DNA from 4 places in the Bradyrhizobium sp. Mp27 genome. Region 4 is predicted to be linked to each of the others. Evidence: riboswitches for the same ligand, from Rfam matches in the RefSeq annotation. Region 4 holds a riboswitch; each other region holds the start of a gene.
What was found. A riboswitch is a leader RNA that binds a small molecule or an ion and turns the genes downstream of it on or off. The one in region 4 is predicted to bind cobalamin.
Positions count from the first base shown of each region.

Region 1: linked by a shared signal. The riboswitch ahead of QJT78_RS36445 (TonB-dependent receptor) and the one ahead of QJT78_RS00720 (energy-coupling factor ABC transporter permease) in region 4 are both predicted to bind cobalamin.
Region 2: linked by a shared signal. The riboswitch ahead of QJT78_RS53150 (TonB-dependent receptor) and the one ahead of QJT78_RS00720 (energy-coupling factor ABC transporter permease) in region 4 are both predicted to bind cobalamin.
Region 3: linked by a shared signal. The riboswitch ahead of metE (5-methyltetrahydropteroyltriglutamate--homocysteine S-methyltransferase) and the one ahead of QJT78_RS00720 (energy-coupling factor ABC transporter permease) in region 4 are both predicted to bind cobalamin.

Region 1 is NZ_JASAUS010000109.1:3,948-8,883, reverse strand. Features, by position in the region: gene QJT78_RS36450 (hypothetical protein) at 1-622, opposite strand, end outside; gene QJT78_RS36445 (TonB-dependent receptor) at 636-2,753, opposite strand; cobalamin riboswitch at 2,867-3,081, opposite strand; gene QJT78_RS36440 (hypothetical protein) at 3,157-3,378, opposite strand; gene QJT78_RS36435 (hypothetical protein) at 3,507-3,764, opposite strand; gene QJT78_RS36430 (hypothetical protein) at 3,867-4,079, opposite strand; gene QJT78_RS36425 (hypothetical protein) at 4,231-4,407, opposite strand; gene QJT78_RS36420 (adenylate/guanylate cyclase domain-containing protein) at 4,534-4,936, opposite strand, start outside.
Region 2 is NZ_JASAUS010000012.1:82,847-87,782, forward strand. Features, by position in the region: gene QJT78_RS10420 (GFA family protein) at 17-427, opposite strand; gene QJT78_RS53150 (TonB-dependent receptor) at 676-2,976, opposite strand; cobalamin riboswitch at 3,101-3,309, opposite strand; gene QJT78_RS10435 (hypothetical protein) at 3,541-3,906, shown strand; gene QJT78_RS10440 (FixH family protein) at 4,009-4,401, shown strand; gene QJT78_RS10445 (efflux RND transporter periplasmic adaptor subunit) at 4,486-4,936, shown strand, end outside.
Region 3 is NZ_JASAUS010000151.1:3,755-8,690, forward strand. Features, by position in the region: gene metE (5-methyltetrahydropteroyltriglutamate--homocysteine S-methyltransferase) at 1-2,174, opposite strand, end outside; cobalamin riboswitch at 2,275-2,477, opposite strand; gene QJT78_RS41550 (nodulate formation efficiency C protein) at 3,486-4,211, shown strand; gene QJT78_RS41555 (hypothetical protein) at 4,765-4,936, shown strand, end outside.
Region 4 is NZ_JASAUS010000001.1:168,704-173,639, forward strand. Features, by position in the region: gene cobT (nicotinate-nucleotide--dimethylbenzimidazole phosphoribosyltransferase) at 1-393, opposite strand, end outside; gene cobF (precorrin-6A synthase (deacetylating)) at 404-1,153, opposite strand; gene QJT78_RS00720 (energy-coupling factor ABC transporter permease) at 1,194-1,871, opposite strand; cobalamin riboswitch at 1,908-2,126, opposite strand; gene cobA (uroporphyrinogen-III C-methyltransferase) at 2,172-2,903, opposite strand; gene QJT78_RS00730 (cobyrinate a,c-diamide synthase) at 2,900-4,210, opposite strand; gene cobM (precorrin-4 C(11)-methyltransferase) at 4,210-4,936, opposite strand, start outside.

The sequences.
Region 1 (4,936 bases), on a different contig from region 4:
GCGCGAGCAGCTTTGGCAGGACGTGGGTGTGCGGGCCGTCAGGGCTTCGCCCGCCCGGCGGCGGGATCGGCTGGAATACCTCGGCGCGCCCGATGCGGCTGATGAAGACGCGGTGCGGATTGGCGGCCAGAATGATTCGCATGGCATCGCTTTCGGGCGAGAACACGGATTGGCCCGTGCGGCTCCTGAGTGCGGCGACGGCATCGGCATCGCTGACGCGGATGTAGGCGTCGATCTGCAACGTCCCGAGGCCAAGGTCGAAGAGGATGCCGCTGCGATCCCTTGTCAGGAGCGCCTCGATATCCGGACCGAGCTCGGTCAGCACGGTACGACCACTCATGGCGCTGGCTTCATGAGGAAGACACAGCGCGATGCGGTGGCTCCAGCTCTCCGTGGTCGGCGATTCCGATGCGATCAGGCGCAGATCCGGGTGGGAGACAACGCGTATCCCACCCTTCTGCGTCACGACGCTGATCCCGTTGCGCGACTGCTCCATATCGAAGGCCTCATTGGGCTCGCGCGTGAACTCGGCAATGGCACCGAACGTGCCGACGCTCCAGCCGGCCTCAGCGTCGGCAAGCCGGCTTGCGATCAGGTCCATGAGCGGATCGGCCGTTGTCATGAGGCTTCTCTCACTATCTGACGTCGTAATTCGCCAGGCGAATGCCGCCATTGACGCCCAGTCCCGGCTGCAGAAAGCCGGTCGGATTTTGATAGTGCACATTGGCGAGATTATCGACCCGGCCAAACACCTTCACCTGGTCGGTGACCAGATATTCGGCCGCCACGTTGACGACGGTGTAGGCCGGAGCCAGCAGACGCGGAATGCTGAAGTCACGGTTGCCATCGACGAAACTCCCGACGTGCAACACTGTTGCGGACAATGTGAGCGGGTCGATCGGATTCCAGATGACATTTGCGCTCCACTTCTCCTTCGGACGCCTCAGCAGCTCCAGTCCCGTCGTCGCATCCACCGCGCGGGTAAAAGTGTAGTCGGCACGAACGCGAAGCCGGTCGGTGATCGCCGCCGCGACGAAGCTCTCCGTACCCTCCGTGATCGCCTTGCCGATATTGGTGTTGGTGCTCGTGAATGTCACGGGATCGAACGTGCTCTGGATCAGGTCCGTGATGTTGTTGCGGAAGTAGGTCGACCCGAAGCGAACGCGATCGCAAAACAAGGGTTGCTCGAAGCCGGCGTCGTATCCGACGCTTTCCTCGGGCCTGAGGTTGGGATTTGCAAAGAAGAAGAACGCGGGAAAGCTGACGTAAAGCTGGTTGAGCGTCGGCGCCTTGAACCCCGTGCCGTAGCTTCCCTTGAACTTCGTATCCGTGACCGGCACGATCACGGCAGACGCCAGACGAAAGGTCGGATGGTCTCCAAACCGTTCGTTGTCGTCCTGCCGGACGTTGGCCGTGAAGAAGACGCGATCCCGGAACTGGGACTGCAGCTCCATATATCCGGCCTTGTTGACGTTCTGCGCCGAGACCGTCGCCGTTTGCAGTGTTTCGATCTCATGCTCCGCGCCAATGATGACATTGTTGTTGGGCGCGAGCTGGGTCGTGGTGTGCCAATCATACCTGACGCGATCGCCGGTCGTGATCGTGGCCATCGCGTTGCCGGGCGAGATGTTGTAGTTCCAGTGATTGGTGTAGTTGACGCCGAAATAGCTCTTCATCCGGTCGTCGAGAGCGGACCAGACCGCCTCCCCGCGCGTGAAGAGCTGGTGCACCGTCTGCGTGCTTTGCGCGGCCGCGGGAAAGCTCGCGAATGTGACGGGATCGAAGGTGTCTCCGGTAAAGCGCAGGGTGGCGTCAGTGTACCGCGCCACCCCATTGAGCGTCAGGTTTTCGCTCAATTCGGCGCCAAGCTTCGTGGAATAGGTCATATTGTCGTAGTAGTTGCCGATCGCCTTCTGACCCGGCGGCAGCAATTCGAGCGGCGTCACCGGCACGTCGTTCGCGTGGAAATGCGCAACGTTGAAGGCATAGTTGAAGTGGTCCTGTGAACCGCTCAGACCTGCCGTCTGGTTGAACGTTCCGAACGAGCCTCCCTCGATCGAGCCGGTCGCGCGGGCGGGACCGTCGCCCTTCTTCGTCACGATGGAGATCACGCCACCCAGCGCATCTGCGCCGTAGAGACCGCTCTGCGGACCACGCAGGACTTCGATCTGCTGAATGTCGGAGGTGAGCAGCTGGCCGAAATCGAACGAGCGGTTCGGGTTGCTAGGATCGCTGACGTCGATGCCGTCGATCAAAACCTTGGTGTGATTAGAGTTCGTTCCGCGTGTGAAGATCGATGTCTGTCCGCCGGGACCGCCGGTCTGCACGAGGTTGAGGCCTGGAACGGCGCTCACTGCATCGGATGCGGTCCGGCGCTGATCACGCTCCATGTCTCTGGCGGTCAGAACCGTCACCGAGCTCGCAACCAGATTGGTCGGAGTGACAACGCCCGTCGGACTGACGACGACCGTCGGAAACAGGTTGGCCGCGGATACCCCGGCAACCGGGGGCGACGCCGGCGCCAGCTCGGGCTTCGGCAATCGAGCGACGCGCCGCCGCTCGGGCTGGTCGGGCACAGGCCGCGCGACTTGCGGCTTGGCCGGACGCTCGGTCGGCGCGACCTCGACCGGCGGCAGCAGATCGGGCGATGCCGACTGCTGGGCCTGGGCAATGGACGGATCGAGCGAATACAGGGAAACGAACGCGACAACGCCGGCGCGGAAGCGCCTGGCGGCAAAGACAATACGGGACACTCTTGTAACCTCGGTATGACGTCAGTGGCACGTCACAGCGAACGAGGTTTCACGGCGGAGCGTTCGATTGCTCCGGTGAAGCTAATGTCTGTACTCCCCGACCGACATTTTCGCGTGTGACCACGGCTGACGGCAGGTCTCCTGGCTCGCGGGTCGTTACCTTCCGTCGCCTTCCCAGGACCGAGATTCCCAGTGGCATATGACGAAAGATTCACCGCTTACAGTTGCGGGGGCAGCCATGGCGTTGAGAATATCCCGGTATCGGGAAAACCTCGCACCACGTTCCCTTTTGATCTCCGTGAGGAGAACCGTCACCGACCAATCTAGGGGGCGGGCAAGCGGAGAGTCAATCGGCCGGTTGCATGACGGGCAAAGCACCGCACCGGAGATTGAGCCGGCGCAATCAGGCCGGCTCCCGCTCGGCACGCGTCCTGATCACTGCCCGCTCGCCGGCATCGACGAGCTGGCCGATGCCGGTGCGGCCCGTGAGCGCGCAGCGGATGATGTTCTCGGCAACGGACCTGCGAAAGCAATGGTCCTCGCCGACCGGGCGATTGCGGCAGACCCGATCCAGCGCCAGCTTCATGTTGATCCGGGTGCGGGTGTCGAAATGCTCGCTGATCATTCGTAGGGCCTCGATGCGTTGATGTCGGAGCGGAAACGCGTGGGCCTAGGCCGGGTTCCAAAGACAGGCCGCGCAAGGCCTTGCGCAGAGCTGACTACACCCGCCCTCTTGGTCCTGTGACGGGCGGGTTACGCCCGCCCTCTCGGCCGCTGCGCCTGAGCCCAGGCCGCGGTGACGTCGCGCAGCGGGGCGTCGCTGCGCCGGATCGGGGTCAGCTCACCAGAGGCCGAGATGATGGCGGTCTCCTCGCGGCGACAGCGCGGGCATACGAAGCGGACCTCGTGCGGCGACGAAGACCAGCTCGAACGTTTGACGTTGGCCGCCATCGGCCATGCATCGCAATGCGAGCACGACACCAGGAACCGACCGGGATCGAGCATACCCATTCCATAGGACTCCGCGTCCTGCCTGCCCTTTCAATGACGAACCCATGTGAATCGTTCCGGTGCCCGAGCACCATCAGCCCCAGCTCCAGGCAGCGCCGCCGCTCAGTGCGCGCCCTTGAGGGTGCATGACGTGGTGCAGGTGACGGTGTTGCCGTGGTCGCACGCCTTGCAGGCGGCAACGCACTGGTTCATGTCGCGGGGATTGTAGGAGCTGTAGTTGCGCATGGCACAGACCGGGGTCGAGCCGGTGATGTCCTGCTCCTGATTGCAGGCGGCCGTCATGAGCGCGAAAATCAGGACTGCAACAAGGCGCATGGGATTGCCCGGGTAAGGAGCGGCAAAGCGACGTGGCGAGGTACGCTGCACAGCAACGGACCTCGGCATTCCCACCGCGAGCAATCATGGATCGTGACGCTCGCATCCCGAAGGATGCGCGCCAAACATTAAGAACGGCTTGCAATCGGCGTCAGGCCGCAGCCTTGGTCGCGATCACCTTCCGCATATCAACCGCCAGCTGACGGTACTGCTCCGAGAGTTTCAGATAGAACTCGCGCTTGGTGCTGTCGGTCGCGAGCTTGGCGATCAGCTCGCATTCGGCGGTGAGCGTCTCGAACCGTTCCAGCCTGTCCTGAAGTTCTGTCATCGGCGTGTCCCCATCAAACGCCTCAAGGGACGACTAACCTAAGCCCGCGAATTAGGTCACTGCGAACATCGTTATCGAGTAGAAGCGTTTTTTCCGGCAAGGGCGCTGCCGGCCCGGCAAGGACCGCTATTTCTGCTCCAGCCGCCATGCGCCGTCCCAATTGGCGTCCGGCGGATTGGCCTCGAACTGCGCGATGCGGCCGAGCAGCGTGCGCGAGGGACCGTCGCCGGGCACGGCTTCGAGCGCCGTGTTGAAGGCGGCGCGAGCCTCGTCGAAACGCCGGGCGCGATAGGCGGCAAGGCCTTCTGCATAGTGCGTGCGCAGGCTCTGCTGCGGGACGCTGAGTCCGTGCGCCTTGCTCATCACCTCGAAAATGGCTTGTGGCGCACTCTGCCCGGCCACCGCGAGACGATCGATCTCGCGCAGCTCGCAGCTCGAGCCGATCGCGTCCGCACTGGCTTGCGAGATCAGGATGCGGGTGCCGTAGATCTTGTTGACGCCCTCCAACCGTGAAGCCAGGTTCACAGCG
Region 2 (4,936 bases), on a different contig from region 4:
GAACCCCTCGCGCTCGCTACTCCGGTGGCGGCGGATAGCGGTCGAATGTCGGCAGTTCGTGCGCGCGCTCCATCCACCGAAGGCGCTCTGCGACCTGGATGTGCATCGTCGCCGGTACGGCATCGGGATCGTCGTAGGTCGCGCTCTGGACGTCGATGACCCCGGGCAACATGTCGGCATTGACATAAAACAGGCCGGTTCCGCAGTCGCCGCAAAAGTGCCGCCGCGCATGTTCCGAGGAGCTGTAGACCTTGGGCTCGCCCTTGGTCACCTTGACGGCATCGTCCGCGTACATCGTCCAGCCGACGACGGGAGCGCCGGCGTGAAGCCTGCAATCGCGACAGTGACACAGCGCATGCACGATCGCTTCGCCCTCGACCTGATAGCGGATCGCGCCGCAATGACAGCCGCCGGTGATGGTGCTCATGCGTTCCTCCCGATGGAAGCGAGGTTTCGTTGATCGATAGCTCTCGAGACCCGCGGCTTCAACGGCGCAATCGATTTGCGATTGCGTCCTACTGTCGCGTGACAACTCCTGCCACGGCGCGGGCGAGGTGATCCGCGACTACCATTTGAACGAAGCCGCGATCTCGTAGCTGCGCGGCGCGCCGAGGATGATCTGGTCGGTGTAACCCGGATCGCCCCAGGCGGCGTAGAGCTTGTTGGTCAGGTTCCTCACACGAAAGCTGATCCGGGTCTGGTCGACGCCCGGGAAATAGGCTTTGGGGATGTCGACGAATGCGAACGCGTCGAAGATCGTGTAGGCGTCCATCGTGACCAGATTGTCCTGGAAGTTGAAGCGGTCGCCGACGTGACGGACGAGGCCGCCGATCTCCACCGGCAGCTTCGTGTCGAAGCGATAGGAGGCGCCGGCGTTGGCGATGAAGTTGGGAACGTTGGGCGGCGTCTTGCCCGAATAACATTGCCGTCCACATAGGTGAAGTCGATGAAGCGCGACTGCACGAAGGCGACGTTGCCCCATAGTTTCAGGCCGGCGACCGGATTGACCGCGGCAGCAATCTCGACGCCCTTGGAGGCCATCTTGCCGGCGACGTTGAAGAGGATGCCGCTTTCGGGGACGTAGACGTTCTTGCGCTCGATGTCGAAGGCCGAGAACGTGGCCTCCGCGCGCTTGTCGGCCGATAGCAGCTTCACGCCGGTCTCGTAGGTCCGCGACGTCGTGAGCAGCAGCGGCGTCGTGGGCCTGAGGATGAAGATGTTCGCCACCGTCGGGTCGGCTGCCGTCGCGTACTGGCTGTAAAGCATCACGCCGGGCGCGATGTCCCAGGTGTAGCCGATGCGTCCGGTGACCGGATTGAACGTCTTCGAGAAAGGATAGCTGGCTTTCAGGAGGCCATTCTCGTCGAAGCGGGTCCGCGACAGCTCGATATTCTCAAAACGGATGCCGCCGATCAGCGCGAAGGTCGAGGTCAGCTTGAGCCGGTCCTCGAACGACAGCGAGGCGGTGTCGAGATGGGTATAGATCTTCTCGTCGGCGCGCGGGCCATAGAACCCCCGATCCGGGTTGAGGAGGTCGACGTAGTCATTGAAGAACAGCGTGTCCTGCGAGACGTTGAACTGATTGCTGCTCGCCGCCACGGTGGCGACGAAGCGATTGTCCATTCCGCCGACGTTGGAATTGACGGTGAGGTCGGTGATGTTGCCGTAGAGCCGCTGCGCGTGATCCAGCGCCAGGCGCTCGCGGTAGATGCTCAGCGCGCCTGCGAAACTGCCTACGGTCTGGTCGAACGACGAGATCTCGTTGTTGAACCAGTGCCGGTGGGCGTCATAGCCATAGACTTGGCTCTTCAGCGAGATGTTGTTGGTGATGTCCCATTGAAAGCCGCTGCGCAGCCAGAGCTCGTTGGCGCCGCTGTGATTGTCGAGCACGTTGTAGTTCGTGGTCAGCGTGCGCGCGTCGATGGTGACCGGGACCGGCGTGCCGCCGCCGAGGTAATAGTTGCTCCAGAGGCCGGAGACGACGCCGTACGTCGGCACGATGCCCGGCGCGTTCGCCGGCACCAGCGGCGTTCCCCAGTAGAACCGGTCGTTGTCCTGCCTGTATTCGACCGCGCCCCAGATCTTCAGGTTCTCGTTGACGCGATAGTTCAGCCGGCCCGAGACGTTGCTGAGCTTCGAATAGGTGTCGTCGATAAAGCCCTTGTTGTTGAAATGGCTGATGTCGAAGCGGTAGTCGAGGCCGTTGATCAGCGTGCTGCCGCCCGATCCGTAACCGGCGCGATAGCCGTTGAAGGAATCCCAGGAGGTGAAGGCGTCGTTGACGATTGGTCCGGTGTGCGGCACCTTGTTCACGTAGTCGATGGCGCCGCCGGTCGCACCGAGGCCCGCCACCAGCGAGTCCGGTCCCTTGATGATCTCGACCTGCTGGAGGCCAGCCACGTCCATGGGACGGCCGGTCATGGTCGACGGCCCGATCGGGATGCCGTTGTAGAGCGTGGAGATCTGGTCGCCGGAAAAGCCACGCATCGAGAAGATGGCGGGCGCGCCGGGCGCATCGCCGCCGGTGACGCCGACTGCAGCCTTGGCGACGTCGGTCGTGGTCCGGATGCCCAGTTCCTGCATCGTCCGCTGACTGATGACCTCGACGGTCGCCGGCATCTCGCGCGCGATGATGCCGAGCCGGGAGCCGACGTCGGTGACGGCTGCCGTGTTGAGCGGCGTCTGCACCGGGCCGCTCGGAGCTTGCGTGGCCGGAACGGAGACTGCAGGGGCGCCACGATTGCGTCCCGCGGAGCGCCGGGCCGCGCGCTGCTTCTGAGTGCCGGGGCTGACGGCAGGAGCCTGTCGCGGCGCAGGCGGCGACACGATCACCGGGCCGACCTCCCGGGAGCGGTTGTCCTGCGCCGCGCTTTGCGCGAGCGCCGCGGACGACAGCGACACCGACGAGAGCAGAGTAATCAGGAAAGCACGCGATAACGCCGGCCTTGCGCCAGCACGGAAATGAAGATTTTGCACGACAACGCTCTGCGGCGACGCAAACAAACCGTCACCGCGGTTGCCTTAGTCATCCACCTTCGCCCCAGGCGGCGGATGCACCGGCTACTTGTCCGACATCAGGGCACCCCGCCCAATGCGTTCGCGCGTGACCATGGCTGGCAGCAGGTTTCCTGGCTCGCGGGTCATCGCCTTCGACCACCTTCCCAGAGGCCCAAGCGGGGCTCCAGTGGTTCGTTTGGTCGTCGGCTATCCGCCTACAGTTGCGGGGGCAGCCGCGGAATTGCCCACTAAGGTGGACGCACCGCATTCCCTTGAAGAGTCCTTGCGGACACTACCGATCACGAAACTGGCATCAGGGGATGAGCGCGTCAACATCCGCGCGGGCTGCTGGACGGGCCGGTCGGTCGATGGTGGCCTTATGTTGCTGTTTTGCACGATAGTCCGAAGGGCTGCGTCGAAACGTCCAACCCGGCCTCCGGACGAGCCTGGGTAACGAACGCTTGACCACGATCAATGACTGCCTTTGGTGTCCGAATATGCTACTGAGGCCATGTTCCGGCCCGACAAGGTAAGTCGATATTGATGCAGTTCGTCCGTACCATCCTGGCAGTCGCCATCGCCATCTCCCTGGCGATGCTGCCGGTTGGCGCGTCCGCGGCGAACCTCGCAATGTCGTCGGATGATATGGCGACGACCATGCACATGAGCGGCGACGCCGACATGTCGATGGACGATTGTTGTCCCGACATGAAGGGAACGGGCTCCCATAGCGGCGGCTACAAGTGCGGGATGGGCTTCTGCTGCGTCGGTGGGATCATCGCGCTCGGTGATGTCAGGCCCGCGGCGTTCGAACGTCTCGCCGTCATGGCCAGCACGATGGCTATCCCCCCGGATCAGGTCGTTTCCTCCCGCGGCGGCAGTCCTCCTTTCCGACCTCCTCGAATCTGATCTCGCAAAGCCCGAGACGCGAGCGGCATGCCTGCTCGCGACGACGACTGACGTGCGCGCTTCACGCGCCACGGCGAAAGATCAATTCATGAGGACAGGACAATGCTTTCCAAGATCAGCACCGCGGCTCTCGCCGCCACCCTTTCGCTTGCCGCTTCCGCCGCGACGGCGGGCGCGGGCGACTACGCCTTCGAGCCCGTCAATCCGGAGATGAAGAAGGGCGAAGACGTCACGCTCGCCGTTCGCCTGACGAACAAGCAGACCGGCAAGCCGATACCGGACGCGGTCATCTTCAAGACCCGCCTCGACATGGCCCCGGACGGGATGGCCGAGATGGAATCGGCGGTCGCGCCGCTGCCGTCCAGGGAGCCGGGTGTGTACGCCTTCAAGACGGACCTGCCGATGGCTGGCCGCTACCAGATGACGCTGTCCGTGAAGGTGCAGGGCGAACCGGAGACCGTCACCGGCAAGGTGATCGTCACGGCGGTCAAGTGAGCGTTCGGGCGCTGCCCGGCGGCGCCCGACATTCCCCTTTTTCCTTCACACGGACGCGCGCTCCCGGGCGCGCGGATACACGACATGAAAACGCTGCGTCTCCTGACGGCACTTGCGCTGGGCGGCGGCCTGGTCCTGGCCGGCTACTACTGGCATTCGAACGGTGCGGGCTGGCTCGCTGAGGCCGACATATCATCGGCTGCGGCTGCCGCGGAGCGAAGTCCGCTCTACTACCGCGATCCAAGCGGTGCGCCGCTCTGGTCTGCGGGTCCGAAGAAGGACGACCGCGGGCGGGACTATCTGCCGGTCTACGACGACGGAGCGGCCGTCACGCCGGCGCCGCCGAAGGCGCAGGCGGCTTCGCCGCGAAAAATCCTCTACTACCGCAATCCCATGGGGCTGCCCGATACCTCGCCCGTCCCGAAGAAGGATCCGATGGGGATGGACTATGTCGCCGTTTACGAAGGCGACGACACCGACGACGGCACGGTGAAGCTGTCGCCCGGCAAGATCCAGCGCGCGGGCGTGAAGTCCG
Region 3 (4,936 bases), on a different contig from region 4:
TCGCCCGTCTCGGGGACGCGTGGAGAGTGAATGTCGTACACGCCCGGTCCGATTTGATTTGGATATTCGTACTTCCTGAACGCATCCAGTAGCTCCATTTTCGATCGCGACGTCTCGATTGAAATGACATCCGCATCCATTGCAGCGATCGCACCGATGATGTCGTTAAACTCTGAGTAGCACATATGTGTATGGATTTGCGTTTGATCGGTAACGCCCGATGAGCAGAGGCGGAAGCAATCTCCGGCCCAATCGAGATATGCCTTCCAGTCCGACCGGCGCAATGGCAATCCTTCGCGGAGTGCAGCTTCGTCGATCTGTATTATGGCTGCACCGGCATTCTCGAGATCGCGGACTTCATCGCGCATCGCGAGCGCAAGCTGACGGCAGACCTCGCTTCTAGGAATATCATCGCGAACAAACGACCAGTTCAGGATCGTCACCGGTCCGGTCAACATCGCCTTCATCGGCTTACCAGTTAGTGATTGCGCGTAGCGCCACCATTCCACGGTGATCGGCTTCGGCCGCACTACATCGCCAAACAGGATCGGGGGCCTAACGCAGCGCGAACCATAGGACTGAACCCATCCGTTCCTTGTAAATGCGAAGCCGGCGAGTTGCTCGCTGAAGTACTGCACCATGTCATTACGCTCGAATTCGCCATGCACGAGGACGTCAAGACCGATGTCCTCCTGCCAACGTACGGCGCGGGCTATCTCCTCTTTGAGGAACCTGTCGTATTGCTCCTCGCTCATCGCACCTCGCGCATGCGCCGCGCGAGCATTTCGCACCGCTGCGGTCTGCGGAAACGATCCTATCGTCGTGGTAGGAAAAGCCGGCAGTCCAAAGCGTTCCCTTTGGATCTCGGAACGACGGGCAAACGGGGTGGCGCGCTGGCGCATCGTCTGATCGATCGCCCTCATTCGGACAGCGACGTTGGCATTATGGATCTTCGGCGAGGTCCGGCGGGCAGTCGCGGCGCATTCCGACTCGGCAAGAGCTAGCCCAACATTCTGGTCGCCTGCGAGTACCCGCGCCAGGATCGCAAGCTCACGCATCTTCTGAACCGAGAAAGCAAGCCAGCTCTTGACGTCGGACGCGAGCCCGGTCTCGAGTTCAACATCGACCGGCACGTGAAGCAGCGAGCAGGACGGAGCGAGCTGTACACGGTGCCTGCCAAGCTTCGCAATCGAGGGCTTCAGCCGCTGACGGAGCGACGGCAAGTTCGACCGCCACACATTGCGGCCGTCGATGACACCGAGCGACATGACGAGATCACTTCGGCCGTCAGCAATGATCTGATCCAATAGTTCTGGCGCTCGAACCAAATCGACGTGCAGACCGGAAATTGGCAGGCTCAAGGCAGTATCCAGATTGTCGCCTAGGGCGCCGAAATAGCTCGCAAGCATGATCTTGATAGCGGGTCCCTCCTTTGCGAACCGGTTATAGGCGTGCAGCAACGATTGTCGCGCCGCCTCATCCAGATCAAGGACCAGGCAGGGCTCATCAAACTGAACCCAACTTGCCCCTCGTTTGGCTAATTCATGCAGAAGGTCGATATAGACAGGTATCAGATCATCGAGGAGAGAGAGGGGCTGGAACGCGCTATCGGTACTCTTGCCGAGCTTTAAAAATGTGACCGGCCCGATCAGGACAGGGCGGGTCTGAAAGCCAAGAGCCCTGGCTTCCTCATACTCTTCGACGGGTTTGCGAGAGCACAGTCTGAACGCCTGTCCCCGGTAAAACTCGGGAACCATGTAGTGGTAGTTGGTATCGAACCACTTGGTCATTTCCTGCGCGGGCACGCCAGATCCCCGCGTACTCTGGTCGCAACTCGCATCCTGATCGCCGCATTGCGATCCGCGGGCCATGGCGAAGTACGTCTGGAGCGAAACGGATTCTCCGCTCGAGGCGTAGATCTCCGGGATGGCGCCAACCATGACACTTGTATCAAGCACCTGATCATACAGCGAGAAGTCGTTTGACGGAATGATCGTGACGCCGAGCGATTTTTGACGAGCCCAGTTCGCTGCGCGTAGGCCGGATGCGTCTTCGTACAACTGCTGTTCACTAATCTTTCCAGACCAGTAGCTTTCTAGAGCGAGCTTGAGCTCACGCCTTGGGCCGATGCGTGGCGTTCCGAGCGTAGCAACTGGAAGAGAGAGAGGAGACATCGCGTTAACCCCTGTTGGGGACAAAGGCCATGGCGGACGCAGGCAGGAGAAGTCGCGCGTGCGACGGCTGCTTGGCGTACCACCGAGACACCCCGCCCGTGGACCAATATATTGTCGGGGCCGGTCTCCTGGCTTGCTGGTCATCGCTGCTGTCCGGCCTTCCCGAAGCCGTGCAGGCTTCAGTGACATCGTTGGACAGCGGCTCGCCACTTACAGTTGCGGGGGCAGCGCCGGCATTTGCACCGGCTTCCCTCTTAGCTCCGGATCAATGGGAACCGGAGAACCTCGACGACTTGGATTATCGGCACGAGAACTCTTCCGTCAACCTCTCAGATTATGTGCAAGCTAATCTGCGACATCTGCTAGCCGAATGACCGTGCATCTCTGTGACTTACCACCATCCAGAAACATTCTCTAATCAGAGATGTCATAATCAGACATATCCTTCTCAGATACCGGAATAGCATCCGGAGCTGCCTTGAGGCGGAGCCGCACGCTAGATCGATGAAAGGGACAGAAGCAGCCTTCCGGCGGGAGTACCGACGTTTCTATCAGAATGCTTTCGATGCGGCCTTGCGATTTCCAGAGTTTCGCCCAGCACCTCGGCTAGCCAGCTATTCTCTCAACTAAAGGATCTGCAGCGAATAGGCCAAGGCACGTGGCGGAATTTAGCAACATACGAGGCGAGGGGTTGATTTGCGTGCCACCCAGACTTCAAAGCCGGGATCAAGCCGGCTTGGTGCCGCTGGCAATCATGCAGCTCGAACGCCGGCGGCACGATAGCGAACCACACAGCTCAATAGCGGCAAACGCACTTCCGTCCATCAGGCATCCGGCATCGAGGCGTTCAACTCTTCTGCTAAATATCCGGTGCGGGACAAGGATGCACAAGCTGCGGCGGATACACTGAATAGGAACACCGAAAACGTGCAAAGGTCAGAAAGTCGACAAGAGCGACACAAACTCTGTGAAAATTTCCGCCTATTGCCTGGCACGAAGAATGCAGACCCTCGGCATGCCCAGTCTCCTCCTGCTGGGCAGGTCCAGCTCAGCCAACTGACGCAGTCGCTGTCGGGGAAGTTAGCTGCGCATGACATACAGGGAGCGCCTGATCGCGCGGGACAGCCAGCGGGTGCCACGTCGCATCCCGTAAACTTCTTGCGATGGCTCATAGCAGGTTCGAGGTTGCCTGCTTTACAAGATGTTTGGATGAAACGCGATAGGCCGAGGGTTATGAAGAGAATGTCTGGAAGACCCGCGCTATGGCTTTGCTTGGTCGGATTTTTAATCTGCCTCGCCTGGCCGGCTGCCATGAGCAATAATATTCGGGCCAGCGACAGCCCCCTTGTCGAACGATTGAAGTCAACTTGGCGAGCGCAAGATGGTGAGACGATAGAACAAATTATCTCCAATGTCTCGAAGGTGGCACAGTTCGTGCCTCAAATGTGGGGCGTTATTGAACTTGGCCAAAACGACTTTATTTTCGTTTCGTGGACCAGACACCGGGACAACAAATCGGACGAACAGTACGTTATCACCTGGAAGATCGCCCTCGACGGCACGTTTGAACTTGCGTCGACTTATGCGAAGCCGATGGAATTGGGCTGGCGCGCCCTGGCGCTCTCCCTGATCGCCAGTGAAGTCGCAGATGGCGAAAGGGACGCAAATCTTCGCTTTCTGCATGATCCGGCCAACTTCAACTTCGTGGCCACCCCGCAAGGCCGGCTCGGCGATCTTCTGCGGCAGGGCCGCTGTACTATCATTGAACCAGTTGGAGTGGACTACTTACCGAAGCGGAATGGCAAACCGGCCGAGACGGGTGACGTGTGGCGCGTTCTGCTCTTGGTGAATTGTAGTATCCAAGGACCACGTTATTTTGCACACAACGGGGTCATCACTTTCGAAAAGAGAGAAGGACAGGATTGGGAGCCACAATCCTCCTTTGCCAAGCGCATCGCGAAATTTGCCCCTGGCTCCTGGTTCCAACGCACCGAGCCAAATGAAGAGGAAGACTTAGGAGAGCGAAGGCCCGAGTAAACTGCCGCAGAGCAACATCGCGCCGCAGTTCCTCCATGGCCCAGTGCCTCGGACCGACTGCAAGACATACGCGCTCGGCACTTGCTTTGTTTTAGCTTCCGCAACGGTCCGGGTGCCTTTCTCGCAGCAGTCCGGCCCGTCGCAAGAAGGTCGGCCGCGCGATTGCGTTTGTTCCGCCTAGTGTCAGCGGCGCGCACGAGCTTGCGAGATGTGGTTTTCCCGCCTTCACTCCAGCCGGTGTGAGGACACCACTGTGCGTGAGTATAGCAACGTCGAAGGCACCAGGAACTGGGTGTGAGACGAAACCGGCGAGGAAGTTACCGGGAGACGTTCACCGGTAGCGACCCGGCATACCGCTGAGCGCTTGCGCATTTCCGAGCGCGCAGGCCGGGAAGCTCAGGGGCCGTACGCAAGAAACGTCGAGGACCAGACTGGCTCGACCCTAGCTTAGCTGGCACCCATTCGTCTGCATGTCATCGATCCAGATTTCGAAGCATGGAAAACGCCTGTTTAACTCTGCTCCACCTGCCCAGGTCGACATCAACGATCAATCTTGCCGGGCGTAAGAAGGTTAAGTTATGCGCGGGCGTCTACCCTGAACTCCATTGCGTCTTCTTCTAAATCGGTCAGAGAAAGCCAGACCGATCTTTTTCACATCTTTTCGTGTGAAGTGCGAAATTTCATTGCAGAACTGTTGGCAGCGGCCATTTTGCCGATGGAAACCG
Region 4 (4,936 bases):
CTGGCGCGGCTTGTCGGTGACGACGCCCGCGATCGCCTCCTGCGCCAGCGTACCGGCGTCCACGACCTCAAGGCTTGAGCCAAGCTCACGCGCCAGCACCGAGATCGCGGCACCACCCGAGGCGAAATTCGCCATCATCGCGATGGTCACTCCTTGCGGATAGGCCGACACGCCCTGCGCGACGATGCCGTGATCGCCGGCGAAGATAATGATCGGCACCCGCGCGGCGCGCGGCTGCTCGGTCGCCTGCAGGCCCGCAAGCTCCACCGCAAGCTGCTCCAGCCGGCCGAGCGCGCCGGCCGGTTTTGTGAGTTGCGCCTGACGCGCGAGCGCCGCCTCGCGATGGACAGCGGAGACATCGGGGCATTTCCGGGTGATCCAATCGGGGGGCATGCTGCCTCGCTTACGGCCTACGCTTGAGAATGTAGCTGTCCATGATCCAGCCATGCCGCTCGCGCGCATCCTGTCGCGCGGCGACGATGCGCGGGGCGATCTCGGCAAGAACGCCCGACATGGCGATCTGATCGGGCATGCCGAGATAGGCGCCCCACCAGATGTGCAGCCCGGCTGGATCGAGCGACTGGAACGCCGTGGCGCCGTCGAGCATCACCACCACGGTATCGACGCCTTGCGGCCAGCCGCCCTCGCGCAAGCGGCGCCCCGTCGTGACCAGGAAGGGTTCGCCGATGTCGTTGAGCGGGAGCGCATGCGCCGCGCACAGTGCCTGGATCGAGGTGATGCCGGGCACGACCTCGATATCAGGCAAGGGATCGAGCCGCCGCGCAATGCGCAGCGAGGAATCGTACAGCGAGGGATCGCCCCAGATCAGCAGCGCGACCTTGCCTTCACCTTCGAGATGGCTCGCGATCGTCCGCGACCACGCCGCGGCCACGGCATCGTGCCAATCGTCGACGCCCTTGTGATAGTCCGCTTCACCGGCATCGCGCACGGGAAGGTCGAACTCGGCAATGCGCGTCGTTGGACTGGTGAGCACATCGGCGCAGATCGTCCGCCTGAGATCTGCGAGATCTGATTTCGCCGTCCCCTTGCGCGGGATCAGGATGAGATCGGCCGCGTTGATGGCTTGAACGGCGGCGCGCGTGAGCTGCCCGGGATCGCCGCAACCGATGCCTATCAGGGATAGCGTGAGCATCGCGCGTGTGGGGGCGGCCATCGCGGCCGCCCCTTGTCTCTTAAGCCGCGTTGTGGAGGCGCGGCGTGACGAGGCCGGGCGCGGTGACGCCGCGCAGCGATTTTGCCAGTGCCAGCACGGCGAGATCGGCGAGCGGCTCGATCACGATGACGAGCGCATAGGAGGCCGCGAAGGTCGCGATGTTGACGAGGTTGGTGGCACCGAAGCCGGAGCCATAGAGCGCCCAGAACGCGACCCAGGCGATGACGCCGGCCTGATACGTGGTCGAAAGCGCCAGCGCCTGGCGATACCTGAGATCGACATAGGCGGTGTTGCGGGGAATGATCCGCGCGGCGATCGCCTGGATCCCGAACAGCGGCACCAGCAGCGTGGTGACGTTCATGCCGAATTGCGGCAGATCGGGCGGCTCGAAGAAGATGCCCTGGAACAACAGTCCGAACGCAAGGCCGAAGGCCGCGGGCGCCGCCCCAAACAGCAGGAACAGGGTCGAGCCGAGGATGAAGTGCACCTCGGAGACGCCGACCGGGAAGTGCGGCAGGATCTCGAAGAAGACGAACACGAGGCCCGTGGTGGCGAGCGTCCGCGCCGCGAACGACGTGATGCCCTGCTCGCGCACGGTCTCGACCGCGAGCTTCAGCGCAACGCCGCCGACGGCGATGCCGGTTGCGTAACTCAACACGAGCTTGGCGCCCGATACGACTCCGGGTTCGATATGCATGGTTCAGTTCCTTCCTGCCGTCACACCCGACGGCCTTGGCCACAAGACATGCACGGCCGGTCTCCTGGCTCGCGGTTCACTGGGGTTCTCCGGCCTTCCCGAGCCTTGCGGCCCAGTGGCGGTTCGGAGCCCCTCACCGCTTACAGTCGCGGGGGCGGCTGGGGTTTTGGGCGGCGCAACCGTCCGCCCACCCCCATTCCCGATTATGCTCCGGCGGTTTGCGCCGCCTCGAGCACCATGCATCTCCTGTGTGCCCCTTTCGCCAGCCGGGCGTCAAGGGGCGAAGGGCGGCCGGGACGGTCATGACGGATAATCGCCCGCCAGCGCGCCAAACAGGATCACCGCCGCCGTCGAGGCCGCGCCGCCCCGCGCAAGCTGTTCCGCCAGCTCGGCAATGGTGGTGCGGACCAGCCGCTCGTCGGGACGACCGAGGGATTCGGCGAACAGCGCCGGGGTATCAGGCGCGAGGCCGTGCTCGATCAATTTTGCGACAAGCGCCGGAAAGGTGCGGCGGCCCATATAGACCACGGTGGTCGCTTCGGGATCCGCCAGCGCCGCCCAGTTCAAATTCTGCGGCAGCTCGCCGGTGACATCGGCCCCGGTCACGAACTGCACCCGGCGCGAGGTGTGGCGCCGGGTCAGGGGAATGCCGGCTTGCGCGGCGGCGACACAGGCCGAGGTGATTCCGGGAATGATCTCGTAGCCGATGCCGGCTTCGCGCAGCGCCTCCAGCTCCTCCTCGAGCCGGCCAAAGATACCGGCATCGCCCGATTTCAGCCGCACCACGCGGACGCCCGCCGCGGCGTAGTCGATCAGCAGGCGGTTGACGTGGTGCTGCTTGGTCGAGGGCCGCCCTGCCCGCTTCCCCACCGCGACGAGGTTGGCGCCGGGCCGGGCCAGATCGAGGATCGCGCCCGAGGCGAGGTCGTCATAGAGCACCACGTCGGCATCGCGCAGCCGCGCCGCGCCTTTGAGCGCGAGGAGCTCGGGGTCGCCGGGGCCGGCCGAGATGAAAGTGACAAAACCGCTCACCGATCCTCCGCGATCAGATGGAAGAACGTGCCGGTGGCATGACCGCGGTGCGAGCCGGTCTCGGCGATGACCGCGCCTGTTGCATCGTGCACGACTGCCAGCGGCGTATCCGGCTGCGCGATAATCGTCGAATAGTGGAACTCATGACCGCGCAGGCGCGCGCCGACCTGATGGCCCGGCATCGGCGCGGCGAGCGCAGCGAGACGATAGCCGAGATGCATGCGGCGCTTGGCAAAGCTTGTCTCCAGTCCGAGCAGGCCCGTCATCTCATGACGGATGCCGTCGGCGTCGGTCAGAGCGGTTCCCAGCACCATATAGCCTCCGCATTCGCCGTGCACCGGCCGTGTATCAGCGAACGCGCGCAAGCCGCTGCGAAAGCGCGCATTGGCCGCGATCGTGCCGGCATGGAGTTCGGGATAGCCGCCGGGTAGCCAGCAGACATCGGCGCTCGCGTCAGGCGCTTCATCGGCAAGCGGCGAGAATGTCGAGATCTCGGCGCCGGCCGCGCGCCAGGCCTCCAGCATGTGTGGATAGATGAAGGAGAACGCGGCATCGCGGGCCAACGCAATGCGCTGTCCGGGCGGCGTCACATTGATGCCGCTTGCCGCTGGTTGCGGCGACCAGCTCGCTGCCGATCGCAGCACCGCGTCGAGATCCACATGCTCGGCGACGAAGCGCGCGGCTTCGTCGATCAGCTTGCCGATCTCGGCTTGCTCCTCGGCCTGCACCAGGCCGAGATGCCGTTTCGGCAGGCTGATCTCGGCATGACGCGGCAGCGCGCCGAACACGGCGATGCCGGCGTCGTTCAATGCACGCCGCACGAGATCTTCATGCCGCGGGCTGGCGACGCGATTGAGCACCACGCCGGCAAGCCGCACGCCGGCACGATAGTCGCGAAGGCCTGCGGCGATCGCCGCCGCCGTCTGCGCCTGTCCGGAGGGATCGATCACCAGCAGCACCGGCCAGCCCAGCATCTCGGCAATGTCGGCGGTGGCGCCGGTGCCGGAGACGCCGCGCGCGGCGACGCCGTCGAACAGGCCCATCGAGCCCTCGGCAAGCACGACATCGGCGTCAGTGCCGCGACCGACGAGATGAGCAATCGTCCCGCGATCCATCGCCCAGCTATCGACGTTGACGGAAGCGCGCCCCGTCGCAGCGGCATGGAAGGCGGGATCGATATAATCGGGCCCGCTCTTGAAGCACTGCACGTTCAATCCGCGATTGCGCCAGGCACGCGCCAGCGCCAGCGTCAGCGTGGTCTTGCCGACGCCGGAGGCCGGCGCGGAGATGACGAGCCCTGCCGGCATCACGATGCCTCCGGAAAGCGCGGGTCGGCGCCGACCGGCCGATAGCGGCGGTCGTAGTCGGCGGCATAGAGACGGCTCTCGTCAAAATCCGCAGCGCCAAGCGTCTTGCCAACCAAAATGAGCGCGGTGCGCTCCATCTCGGTGCCGACGGCGGCATCGAGTGTCGCCAGCGTGGCGCGAACGATGCGCTGGTCCGGCCAGCTCGCGCGCCAGACGATCGCGACCGGGCAGTCCGCGCCGTAATGCGGCGTCAGCTCGGCGACGACCTTGTCGAGCAGATGGATCGACAGATGGATCGCGAGCACCGCACCGGTGGCGGCGAACGCCGCGAGCTTTTCGCCCTCAGGCATCGCGCTGGCGCGGCCCGGCGTGCGCGTCAGCACGACTGACTGGGCAAGACCGGGCAGCGTCAGCTCGGTCTCCAGCGCGGCTGCCGCGGCCGAGAAGGACGGCACGCCCGGCGTGACCGTGTAGGGGATACCGAGCGCGCGGAGGCGGCGGAGCTGCTCGCCCATCGCCGACCAGATCGCGAGATCGCCGGAATGCAAGCGGGCAACATCCTTGCCGGCGGCATGCGCGGCGGCGATCTCCGCGATGATCTCGTCGAGCGACAGCGGCGCGGTGTTGACGATGCGCGCACCGGGCGGGCAATGCGCCAGCACGCCCTCGGGCACCAGCGAGCCCGCATAGAGGCAGACCGGACAGGCCGCGATCAGGTCGCGTCCG